Regions from separate parts of the Afipia carboxydohydrogena genome, predicted to be linked through region 1. Evidence: predicted binding sites of a transcription regulator. Region 1 holds the regulator's gene; each other region holds the start of a gene.
The links. The regulator HrcA, encoded in region 1, represses chaperone genes, less so after heat shock. The targets are predictions, from matches to a motif close to GTTAGCACTCNCNNNNNGNGAGTGCTAAC.
Positions count from the first base shown of each region.

Region 2: the regulator HrcA is predicted to act here: its motif matches at 1,709-1,737, upstream of groES (co-chaperone GroES).
Region 3: the regulator HrcA is predicted to act here: its motif matches at 1,969-1,997, upstream of AFIC_RS06215 (co-chaperone GroES).

Region 1 is NZ_CP113162.1:181,371-185,523, forward strand. It holds gene AFIC_RS00825 (hypothetical protein) at 1-704, shown strand, start outside; gene grpE (nucleotide exchange factor GrpE) at 717-1,316, opposite strand; gene hrcA (heat-inducible transcriptional repressor HrcA) at 1,405-2,496, opposite strand; gene rph (ribonuclease PH) at 2,664-3,380, shown strand; gene rdgB (RdgB/HAM1 family non-canonical purine NTP pyrophosphatase) at 3,380-4,018, shown strand; gene hemW (radical SAM family heme chaperone HemW) at 4,008-4,153, shown strand, end outside.
Region 2 is NZ_CP113162.1:2,890,235-2,894,387, reverse strand. It holds gene groL (chaperonin GroEL) at 1-1,290, opposite strand, end outside; gene groES (co-chaperone GroES) at 1,342-1,638, opposite strand; gene AFIC_RS14010 (hypothetical protein) at 1,924-2,421, shown strand; gene AFIC_RS14005 (MFS transporter) at 2,656-3,858, shown strand; gene AFIC_RS14000 (protein phosphatase CheZ) at 3,917-4,153, opposite strand, start outside.
Region 3 is NZ_CP113162.1:1,273,362-1,277,514, forward strand. It holds gene groL (chaperonin GroEL) at 1-1,490, opposite strand, end outside; gene AFIC_RS06215 (co-chaperone GroES) at 1,524-1,838, opposite strand; gene AFIC_RS06220 (VIT1/CCC1 transporter family protein) at 2,087-2,782, shown strand; gene AFIC_RS06225 (usg protein) at 3,020-3,319, shown strand; gene AFIC_RS06230 (PAS domain-containing protein) at 3,533-4,069, shown strand; gene AFIC_RS06235 (SDR family oxidoreductase) at 4,101-4,153, opposite strand, start outside.

The sequences.
Region 1 (4,153 bases):
ATTCCACGCCGGCGGGCTCGCCGAAGCCGCAAGTCTTCCCCACCACCGCGCGGCAGGGCTATCTGCTGACCGAAACCGGCAAGGACGGCGACGACGAGGTATCGAACTACACGCTGCTGCTGCCCGGCAACAAGTTCACCGGCTACGTCATCGTGCAGGTGCGCGGCGACGCGGGCGACGCCTATTCCGAGGCCAATATCCGCAAGATGCTCGCGAGCGCGGTGACGCGCGCCGAAATTCCGGTCGAGGAGCAGCTTGCCCAACTCGGCTTTAAGCTCGGCGATCTCGCGGGCTTCAAGCATGTGCGCACCATCGCGCCGCGCTCGGCGGTGCTGCTCAGTGACGGCGATGACGACGCCAGGCTCGACAGCTCCGCCTACATCATGGTCGGGATCATGCAGGGCGCCCCCACCCAGCCGGAGGATCGCGGCCGCTTCGCGCGCGATCTCGCCGCCAACATCGCGGGCCTGCGCGATGTGAAGATGACCAACAACGAGCCGCTGCGGATCGACAGCACGGCGGGCTACGAAACCCGCCTTGAGGGAGTCACTGGAAAAGACAACACCCCGGTGCGGGTGGTGCAGTGGCTGCGCTTCGGCTCAGGCTCCGCGACGCTGCGTATTGTCGCGAGCGCCCCGCAGTCCGAATGGTCCGACGCCTTCACCCGCTTCCGCGCCGTGCGCGACGGCATCAGCGCGAAGTAAGACCGGGACGTCTCAGGCCGCAGGCTTGGGCTCGTTCTTGGAGACGCCGACCATCGCCGGGCGCAGCATCCGCTCGCCGATCATGTAACCGGTCTGGATCACCTGCACGACGGTGCCGGGTGCAACCGAGTTATCCGGAACCTCGTACATCGCCTGATGCAGGTTCGGATCGAACTTCTCGCCCATCGGATCGAATTTCTTCACGCCGTTCTTCTCGAGCGAACGGTGCAGCGAACGCTCGGTCAGCTCGACGCCCTCGATCAGCGCGGTGAGGCCCGCATCGGCCCCGGCGCGTGCTTCCGCGGGCACAGCGTCGAGCGCGCGTTGCAGATTGTCGGCGATTTCCAGAATGTCGCGCGCGAAACCGGCGATGCCGTAGGCGCGCGCATCCGCGACCTCGCGCTGGGTGCGCTTGCGCAGGTTTTCCATCTCCGCCAGCGTGCGGAGCATCTTGTCCTTGGCTTCAGCGGCTTCCTTGACGAGTGCCTCGGAGGGCGTCTCCTCCGGATCGTCGGGCATGATGTACGGCTTGGAGACGCGCGGTTCGGCGGGCTTGGTCCCTGCGTTCTCCGCCGCTTCCGAATATTCCTTCTGGCCGTCGTTATCGGTCATCACGCTTCCACTGTCTGATTAAAGGTGTACGGCTGGCATATCGTCGTTTGGCGGCCAAAAATCAAGCGCGGCCACGCGCCCAAAATACCTATTTGCCGAGCATCTGGCTGACGATGCGCGCGGCATAATCCACCATCGGGATGACGCGCGCGTAGTTCAGCCGCGTCGGGCCGATCACGCCGAGCACGCCGACGATGCGGCCGGAGCCGTCGCGGTAGGGCGCGGTGATGGTCGAGGAGCCCGACAGCGAGAACAACTTGTTTTCCGAGCCGATGAATATCCGCACGCCGTCGCCGCGTTCCGCGAGGCCCAGCAAATCGGCAACGCCCTTCTTGGTCTCCAGATCGTCGAACAACAGGCGCACCCGTTCCAGATCCTCCATGGCGTGGAGGTCTTCGAGCAGATTGGCGTGGCCGCGCACGATCAGGCGGCGCTCGTCGCTGGAGCCGCCCGACCATGAGGCGACGCCGGCCGAGATGATCTTCTGCGTCAACTGATCGAGTTCATTGCGGCTTTGCGCCAATGCGGCTTCGAGATCGGCGCGCGCCTCGCTCAATGTGCGGCCGCGAATGCGCGCATTGAGGAAGTTCGAGGCTTCCACCAGCGCCGAGGACGGCACGCCGGGCGGCAGCGCGAGGATTCGGTTTTCGATCTGGCCGTCTTCGGCGACCAGAACAACGAGCGCCTGTTCAGGCTCCAGCCGCACGAACTCGATATGCTTGAGCCGCGTGTTGGATTTGCCCGTCAACACCACGGCGGCGGCGCGGGTGAGACCCGACAGCCGCGTCATCGCATCGCTCAGCGTGGCCTCGATCGACTGCGGCTTGCCGATCGCCGCCAACTGCGCCTGGATCGATTGCCGCTCGTCTTCCGTGAGGTCGCCGACCTGCATCAGCGCATCGACGAAGAAACGCAGGCCGAGTTCGGTCGGCAGCCGTCCCGCCGAGGTGTGCGGCGCATAGATCAGGCCGAGATGTTCGAGGTCCGCCATCACGTTGCGCACCGAGGCGGGCGACAGCGGCACCGAGATCATCCGCGAGATGTTGCGCGAGCCGACCGGCTCGCCGGTGGCGAGATAATTCTCGACAATTTGCCGGAAAATATCGCGGGACCGCTCGTTGAGCTGGGACAGCGCCGCGCCCGGCGTAATCAGCGAATCTTTCGGGTCGTGATGCGACAACCGTTGCTCCTTTGGAGGTCTCGATCCATTTTAGGACTTATCTGTTCGCGGCTTCAATGTGTTCCCGCCGCGCACGGCTGACAAGGCCGAATGCCTGTTCGGCCTTGCCGCGCCCGGCGCGGGCCCCTAAAAGCAGCCCAACATCCTTTCCTGCTTTGGAGAAACATATGCGTCCCAGCGGCCGCGCGCCCGACGAACTGCGTCCCGTCTCGCTCGAACGCGGCGTGGTGAAATACGCCGAAGGTTCCTGCATGGTGAAATTCGGCGACACCCATGTGCTCGTTACCGCTACGCTTGAAGAGCGGCTGCCGCCGTGGCTCAAGGGCCAAGGGCGCGGCTGGGTCACCGCTGAATACGGCATGCTGCCGCGCGCCACGCATGACCGCGTCCGCCGCGAGGCTTCCGCCGGCAAGCAGAGCGGCCGTACCGTGGAAATCCAGCGCCTGATCGGCCGCTCGCTGCGCACCACCGTCGATCTCGTCGCACTTGGCGAGCGTCAGATCACCGTCGATTGCGACGTGATCCAGGCCGACGGCGGCACCCGCACCGCTTCGATCACCGGCGCATGGGTCGCGCTCGCGGACTGCCTGCAATGGATGAAGGCGCGCAACATGCTCAAGACCGAGAATGTGCTGCGCGACAACGTCGCCGCGATCTCGTGCGGCATCCACAACGGCACGCCGGTACTCGACCTCGATTATTCTGAGGATTCCGAAGCCGAGACGGATGCGAATTTCGTCATGACCGGCGACGGCCGCATCGTCGAGGTGCAGGGCACCGCCGAGCGCACGCCGTTCTCGCAGGACGAATTCCTGAAACTGATGGCGCTGGCGCAAAGCGGCATCGGCCGTCTCGTGGAATTGCAGAAGATCGCGATGGCGTAATGCCCAATCACCGCCCCATCACCGGACGCCTCGTCATCGCCACCCACAATTCCGGCAAGCTCGCCGAGATGCGCGAGCTGCTCGCGCCTTACGGCATCGAGGCGGTGTCGGCGGGCGAGTTGAACCTGCCGGAGCCGGACGAAACCGGTACCACGTTTGCCGCCAATGCGCGCATCAAGGCGGCGGCCGCGGCGAACGCCACGGGACTGCCCGCATTCGCCGACGATTCGGGTCTTTGCGTCGATGCGCTCGACGGCCAGCCGGGGATCTATTCGGCGCGCTGGGCTGGGCCCTCGAAAGACTTCATGGCGGCGATGGCGCAGATCGAGCGGCTGTTGCAGGAGCGCGGCGCGACAGAGCCCGCGCAACGCAAGGCGCATTTCGTCTCCGCGCTGTGCGTGGCTTGGCCCGATGGCCACATCGAGGAAGTCGAGGAGCGCGTCAACGGCACGATGGTGTGGCCGCCGCGCGGCGACGCGGGCTTCGGCTACGATCCGGCATTTCTGCCTGATGGTCATACGCGCACCTTCGGCGAGATGACCAGCGTCGAGAAGCACGGACTGCCGCCGCTGGGCCTCGGTCTGTCGCATCGGGCGAAGGCCTTCGTAAAGCTCGCGGAGATCTGTCTTGGGCGCTGACGCACAAAATGCCTTCGGCGTTTACGTGCACTGGCCGTTCTGCCTGTCGAAATGCCCGTATTGCGATTTCAACAGCCATGTCCGCCACACCGCGATCGACGAGGAGCGCTTCGCCCGCGCCTTCGCGCGCGAGAT
Region 2 (4,153 bases), 560 kb from region 1:
GTTGATGCGGCCGACAGCCTTCTTGGCGCGCAGGAGCGCGGTGCCGCCGCCCGGCACGATGCCTTCCTGAACGGCCGCGCGGGTTGCGTTGAGCGCGTCCTCGACGCGATCCTTCTTTTCCTTGACCTCGATCTCGGTCGCGCCGCCGACGCGGATCACCGCGACGCCGCCCGCAAGCTTGGCGAGACGCTCTTGCAGCTTCTCGCGGTCGTAGTCCGAGGTGGTTTCCTCGATCTGCGCCTTGATCTGGTTGACGCGCGCTTCGATGTCCGCCTTCTTGCCGGCGCCGCCGACGATGGTGGTGTTCTCCTTGTCGATCACCGCCTTCTTGGCGCGGCCGAGCATCTTCAGCGTGACGTTCTCGAGCTTCATGCCGAGATCTTCGGAGATGAGCTGGCCGCCGGTGAGGATCGCGATGTCCTCAAGCATGGCCTTGCGGCGATCACCGAAGCCCGGTGCCTTGACGGCCGCGACCTTGAGGCCGCCGCGCAGGCGGTTGACGACGAGGGTAGCGAGCGCCTCGCCCTCGATGTCCTCGGCGACGATCAGGAGCGGCTTGCCCGACTGAACCACGGCTTCCAGCACGGGCAGCATGGCCTGCAAGCCGGTGAGCTTCTTCTCGTGCAGCAGGATGTAGGCGTCGTCCAGCTCTGCGGTCATCTTCTCGGCGTTGGTGACGAAGTAGGGCGAGAGATAGCCGCGGTCGAACTTCATGCCTTCGACAATGTCGACCTCGGTGTCGAGCGACTTGGCTTCCTCGACCGTGATGACGCCCTCGTTGCCGACCTTCTGCATCGCCTGGGCGATCATCTTGCCGATGGTGGAATCGCCGTTGGCCGAAATGGTGCCGACCTGGGCGACCTCGGAAGACGACGCGACGGGCTTGGAGCGCTTCTCGATGTCCTTGATGACGGCGGCGACGGCGATGTCGATGCCGCGCTTGAGGTCCATCGGGTTCATGCCGGCGGCAACCGACTTCGCGCCTTCGCGCACGATCGCCTGGGCCAGCACGGTCGCGGTGGTGGTGCCGTCACCGGCGAGGTCGTTGGTCTTGGAAGCGACCTCGCGCACCATCTGCGCGCCCATGTTCTCGAACTTGTCTTCGAGTTCAATCTCCTTGGCGACGGTGACGCCGTCCTTGGTGATGCGCGGCGCGCCGAACGACTTGTCGATCACGACATTGCGGCCCTTCGGGCCGAGGGTGACCTTCACCGCGTTGGCGAGGATATCGACGCCGCGCAGCATGCGTTCGCGCGCGTCGCCCGAGAATTTAACGTCCTTGGCAGCCATGAGAAATTACTCCGAATTGAGATGTCTTGAATGATGTCGGGAGAGGCTGCTTCAGCCCAGCACGCCGAGGATGTCGGATTCCTTCATGATGAGGAGATCCTCGCCGTCGAGCTTGACCTCGGTGCCGGACCACTTGCCGAACAGCACGCGGTTGCCGACCTTGAGGTCCATCGGGATCAGCTTGCCGCTCTCGTCGCGTCCGCCCGGACCGACAGCGACCACCTGACCTTCGGAGGGCTTTTCCTTGGCGTTGTCGGGAATGATGATGCCGCCCTTGGTCTTCTCTTCGGCGTCGATGCGCTTGACGACGACGCGGTCGTGCAGCGGACGGAACGTGGTCTTGGCCATGGTGAGGTCCTTCAGCGTTGGGTTTCAGCGTTTTGGGATCGGGCGAAGCGAGAGCCGCCCTTCGGACGAGATTGGCAGTCCCATTTTGGGAGTGCTAATAGTGTTGCCGAGGGGAAATATGGGTTGGCGCTTTCCCTGTCAAGCAACGCTGCCAGCTTAAGACCTTGGTGAGGTCATTATATGATGCTCGAAGCCATCATCCGCATTCGCGAACAGTGACTTTGAGAGAACGTCGCCGCTTGCCAGGCTGGCCAACGTGGTTCATGAAGTCGTGTAGGAGAATTTATGATCAGTCTGCGCACCGCTTCAAAATTGGTGATGGTTTCGGTTCTTGCCGCCTGGATCGGTGGTTGCAGCAGTTTCAGCCTCAACGGCAACACGCCGGTTTCGCAGGAACCGGCGGCGCCGCCGGAAATCCCTTCGACCATTCGCGCCGATGAACTGGTCGGCCGCTGGGGCCTTGCCGCCTATCACAAGCCGGAAGACCGCGTCCGGACCGAGAATGCCGCGCGCGGGCAATGCAGGCAGCCTTACGTGATCGGCAAGGGGCCGACCGGGGGCGTGATCATGCATCTCGCCGACGAGGCGACCCCGCAGGAATTGCGCCTCAAGGGCAGCCAAAGCGGGAAGAACTATATCGGCCCCGCGGGCCCGGCTGGCGGACCGCAGGATCGCGAGATTGTCTCCTTCGACGGCCGGGTGCTGACCACGCGCTTCATCGATCCGGATGCTGCGACGCGATACGGCACCATGGTCTATGTGCGCTGCGCGCCGCGCGCATAGAAACGCTGCGCGGGCTGCTCTTCTGTAATCCGCGAATCCTGACATCATGCGCGTGTCGCGAATTCGTAGCTCTCCCCGCCATGCAGCACCTTGTGTAGCGAACTTCGGATTCGAAAGGGCACGCGCTAGCCTGCGATTCTAAGCCTGTGATTCGAGTATGATTTGGGTTCAGAAATTCGCTTGTGGGACGCGCCGGGAAAATAATGCGAATTTCGGAACCGACACACTAGCAACATGACCATTTTCGCCGGACCGGCCGCGCTGATCGCAGGGCCTCGTCGCGCGGTGGCGGTGCTGTGCGCGACCCAGATACTGGGGTGGGGCGCGCTGTTCTACCCTCCCGCGCTCACCATGACTTATATCGCGGAGGCCCATGGCTGGTCGCTGCCGCTGGCGCTGTCCGGGTTTTCCATCGCGCTCGGCACCTCGGGCCTGTGCGCGCCCTATGCCTGCGGCCTGATCGACAAGCGCGGCGGCAATCTGGTGATGTCCGTCGGCGCGTTGATCGGGTCCGCCGGACTGCTGCTGTTGCCGCTGGCGCCGAATTACCCGCTCTATTTGCTGGCCTGGCTCCTGATCGGGGTTGCCATCGCCTCCTGCCTCTACGATCCCGCCTTCACCACGCTGACGCGAATCTACGGCATGGCCTCTCGCGGGCCGATCACGGTCGTGACATTTTCCGGCGGGCTTGCCTCCACCGTCGGCTGGCCTCTGATGCACTTCCTGATCGAGCAATTCGGTTGGGAGAGCGTGTTCTTCACATGGGCCGCTGTGCTCGCTTTTCTGATCGCGCCGCTGCACTGGTTTGCGCTGCCGAGGCGCAGGGCGCAGGTGAAGGTGCCGGTTCCAGAGGCCGACGAACCGGTCGCGAAGAAACGCTTCATCCAGCCTCACGGCTGGCCGTTCATCCTGATGGCGGCGGGTTTCGCGGGCCACGCCTTCGCGCTGTCCGGCACCACGACGCACCTTTTGCCGATCTTGCAGCGCGGCGGAATCGATCCCGGGCTTGCCGTCACGATCGGCGCGATGTTCGGCCCCGCCCAGCTCGTGACGCGGTTTGCGGATTTCGCCAGCAGGGGGCGGCTGCATCCGGTCTGGGTGGCACGTATCTCGATGGGCAGCATGGCGGTCGCGTTCGCGATCCTGTCGTTTGCCGGCATCTCGATATTGCATGCCATGATTTTCGCGATCTTGTTCGGTGCCGCCAATGGCGTGATGACGATCGCGCGCGGGGCGCTGCCGCTCGCGACGTTCGGCCCGGCGGGATACGGCCGCGTGGTCGGGCGGATTTCGCGGCCCGGACAGATCATGCAGGCACTGGCGCCGTTCATTCTGGCCTTCGTGATCGACCGCTGGTCGGATCAGGCGGCGCTCGAGATCATGATCGCGACGATTGCGCTGGCGCTGTTGTGCTTTTCATTGCTGCGGCGGGTGTGAGGCAAAACAAAAGCGTCCCCGCCGAGGCGGGGACGCTGAGAAGGGTTGGCGGCTTTTTTTAATTGAACAGTGCGTCGATATCGTTCTGCGAGGCGTGGCCTTCGTCGCCGTCGAGCTTCGGGCCGTTGAGCAACTTGGCGTCGCCCTCGCGGGTGTCGAGAATGGCCGGTGCATGCGCCTTGATGGCATCGACGCCGCCCCAGATATCCATCATGACGTTGATGTGATGTTCGATGAATTTCATCGTGTTCATCACCTTGCTGATGCGCTGGCCGGTGAGGTCCTGGAAGTTGCA
Region 3 (4,153 bases), 1.1 Mb from region 1:
GGATCGATGATGCCCTTGGAGACGAGGTTGCCGTATTCGCCCGACTGCGAGTCGAAACCGTACGAATACTGATCCTTCTCCAGCACCTTGCCGACGATGACGCTGCCGTCCTCGCCCGCGTTGATCGCGATCTGGCGTGCCGGAGCCGACAGAGCCTTGCGCACGATCTCGACGCCGGTCTTCTGGTCGTCGTTCTGGGTCTTGATGCGCTTGAGCTGCTCGGAGGCGCGCAGCAGGGCGACGCCGCCACCCGGCACGATGCCTTCTTCAACGGCCGCGCGGGTTGCGTGCATCGCGTCATCAACGCGATCCTTGCGCTCCTTCACTTCGACCTCGGTCGCGCCGCCGACGCGGATCACCGCGACGCCGCCCGCGAGCTTGGCCAGACGCTCCTGCAACTTCTCGCGGTCGTAGTCCGAGGTGGTCTCCTCGATCTGCGCGCGGATCTGCGCGACGCGGGCCTCGATGTCGGCCTTCTTGCCGGCGCCGTTGACGATGGTGGTGTTCTCCTTGTCGATCATCACCTTCTTGGCGCGGCCGAGCATCTGCAAGGTCACGTTTTCCATCTTGATGCCGAGGTCTTCCGAGATCGCCTGGCCGCCGGTCAGGATCGCGATGTCCTGCAACATGGCCTTGCGGCGGTCGCCGAAGCCCGGTGCCTTCACGGCCGCAACCTTGAGGCCGCCGCGCAGACGGTTGACGACGAGGGTGGCGAGGGCTTCGCCTTCGACGTCTTCCGCGACGATGACGAGCGGCTTGCCGGTCTGCACCACGGCTTCGAGCAGCGGCAGCATCTCGTTCAGCGAGGAGAGCTTCTTCTCGTTGATCAAGATGTAGGCGTCGTCGAATTCGACGCGCATCTTGTCGGCGTTGGTGACGAAGTAGGGCGAGATGTAGCCGCGGTCGAACTGCATGCCCTCGACGACATCGAGTTCAGTGTCGAGCGACTTGGCTTCCTCAACCGTGATGACGCCTTCGTTGCCGACCTTGGCCATCGCCTTGGCGAGGAAGGAGCCGATTTCGGTGTCGCCGTTGGCCGAGATGGTGCCGACCTGGGCGATCTCGTCGTTCGAGGTGACCTTCTTGGAGTTCTTCTGCAGGTCCGCGACGACGGCTTCGACAGCGAGGTCGATGCCGCGCTTCAGATCCATCGGGTTCATGCCTGCGGCGACGGACTTGGCGCCTTCCTTCACGATCGCCTGGGCGAGCACGGTCGCGGTGGTGGTGCCGTCACCGGCGAGGTCCGCCGACTTCGAAGCCACTTCGCGCACCATCTGCGCGCCCATGTTCTCGAACTTGTCTTCAAGCTCGATGTCCTTGGCGACGGTGACGCCGTCCTTGGTGATGCGGGGCGCGCCGAACGACTTGTCGAGCACGACGTTGCGGCCCTTCGGACCGAGCGTCACCTTGACGGCGTTGGCGAGGATGTCGACGCCGCGCAGCATCTTGTCGCGCGCGTCAACGCCGAATTTCACTTCTTTGGCTGACATGGATTGCTTCCTTTAATGAGAGGGGAGACGCGCTCAGGCGGCTTTCTTCTTCGCAGCGCCATCGGTGATGACGCCCATGATGTCGCTTTCCTTCATGATCAGGACGTCCTGACCGTCGATCTTCACTTCGGTGCCCGACCATTTGCCGAACAGCACGACATCGCCGACCTTGAGGTCGATCGGGATCAGCTTGCCGGCCTCGTCGCGGCCACCCGGGCCGACGGCGACGATCTCGCCCTGCGACGGCTTTTCCTTCGCGTTGTCGGGAATGATGATGCCGCCCTTGGTCTTTTCCTCGGCGTCGATGCGCTTGACCACGACGCGGTCGTGAAGCGGACGGAATTTCATGCAGTCCTCCTAGGATATTGGAATTGCTTTAGATATTTGAATTAGCAGTCAGCCTTATGGAGTGCCATGGCTGACACTTGCGGGAGATAGGCGGGCCCTGTGAGCCGGGCAAGGGGGTGCTAGCAAATTTTTTGGCACTCACAAATGACGGCTGCCAGAGATCGTTAACAGCGGCGTGCAAAGTGGCTCTTTCAATTTAGAATGATTCTAAATATAGCGTGCGTGCCTTTTACACCGGAGACGCCCCCATGCCCGCCACCCCTCATGTCGAACGCCATTTTCTTGGCTCCGAAACCGTCCGCGATGTCGTCATCGGCATGGCCGACGGCCTGACAGTGCCGTTCGCGCTGGCCGCCGGTTTGTCGGCCGCGGTGACCTCGACGCAGATCATCGTCACCGCGGGCCTCGCGGAAATTGTGGCCGGCGCCATCGCGATGGGGCTCGGTGGCTATCTCGCCGCCCGGACCGATCAGGAGCACTTCGCCTCGGAAGAACGCCGTGAGTCATGGGAAGTCGACAACATGCGCGAGGCGGAAGTTGCCGAGGTGCGCGATATCTTCAGTGCATACGGCCTCAAAGACGCGGCGCTGGACTCGGTGGTTGCGGCGCTGGCCGCGGACAAGAAACGCTGGGTTGATTTCATGATGCGTTTTGAACTCGGCCTTGAGAAGCCCGATCCGAAGCGCGCGCCGATCAGCGCTGCGACGATCGCGGTCTCATATCTTATCGGCGGTCTGGTCCCGCTGGTGCCGTACATGATCTCTGGCGATCTTCGCACTGCGCTGATGTACTCGGTCTTCTGCACGGGCGTTGCGCTAATCACCTTCGGCAGCATCAAGGGCAAGCTGACCGGTATCAGCGTGGTGAAATCCGGTTTCCAGACCTTGCTGGTCGGCGGCCTCGCGGCGGGGGCGGCATTCTATCTCGCGCATCTCTTTGGATGACCGCATTATCAGCACCAGCCGGACGCTGCTGCTAGTGCCTTGATAATTAACAGTTTATTCAATCTTTAGGCTTGAGATCGGGCAAGTTGATGCGTCAGATTTCACCTGTGCTCCATGAGGTGCACGGGTCCGAGGACAGACGCTGGGGCGGTTTTCGAAACCGGTCCTTTCGAGATCGCCCTGCGCGCCCATCGGCGGCCCGCTCCTTCACGGATGCACTTCCTTGCGGAGGTTGGCATGACGTTGCGGAAGGCGGCATCGGGCGGAGCGGTCAGCTCCGATTTTCTCAAGCAGTTGAAGGGCTACGGTCTGACCACGGCGGAAATTCTCTACCGCCGCCCGGATCACCACTGGCTGCTGCAATCCTATGTCTGGCAGGACTACGACCTGTTCCCGAACTTTCCCGCGCTGAACGAGTTCCTCGCTTTCTGGCATGCCAGGCTCGAAGGTCCGCTGTTCGCGGTGACGGTCGCCCACTCGAACCTCATCAAGCCCGCGGAGATGAAGGCGATCGACGGAGAGTTCAGGCTGCATTGACCAAAGAAATCGCGATGGCGTCACAAATTGATCCGGAACGCGGTTTTATGTGAACGACCTCCGCATACGACAACTTGCCGATATTTTGCGGCAAGAGAATCGCTTTAGCTCGAAGCGCACGGAGTCGATCTACGGCGATATGCGTCGCGACCGCGGTGAAGTGCAGCGACTGACAGTTCAGAGCGACGCGTCATCTCTTTTGAAGGGTGACCTATGGGCAGAGCCATTTCTGCAAACGGAAGCCTGCACTACGGGCATACCGGAGTTTGCTCAGATATTTTCAAAAGGAAGCCGGTCGGCGATCTCTGCCTCGACATCGCGAAGTTTGCTGAAGATCGTGATTGCCGCATGCTCGAATATCTTATGAAGCTGGCTGCCACCGAGGCTTATGAGTGTCTCGATGCGCCGATCGAACCGCACACGCAAATGAAATCCTTTGGCGTATGGGACTGGGATATCTCAAGCAATCTGGTGTATGCGGACGCGGCAACCGCAAGACTCTTTAGCGTCGATCCCGAGAAATCGAAAAAGGGACTCGATCTCCGTTATTTCGAAGCGAGCATACACCCCGACGACATGCCGAAATACTCCAGCGCACTCCTTGCGGCCGCCACGAACGGAGGCGACTTCGAGGCGAGATACCGTCTCATCGTCAATGGCCGTCTTGAGTGGATCTCCGCGAAAGGGTTCTGCTTTTTATCGAAAGGCAAGACCCCCACACGATTTCCGGGCGTGTTGATGGCGATGTAGAAACGATATGCGCCTTGTGTGAGTTGCGAGATCATCCGCGCCCGACAAACGGCATCTTGGTCGCCATCACGTTCAGGAACAGCA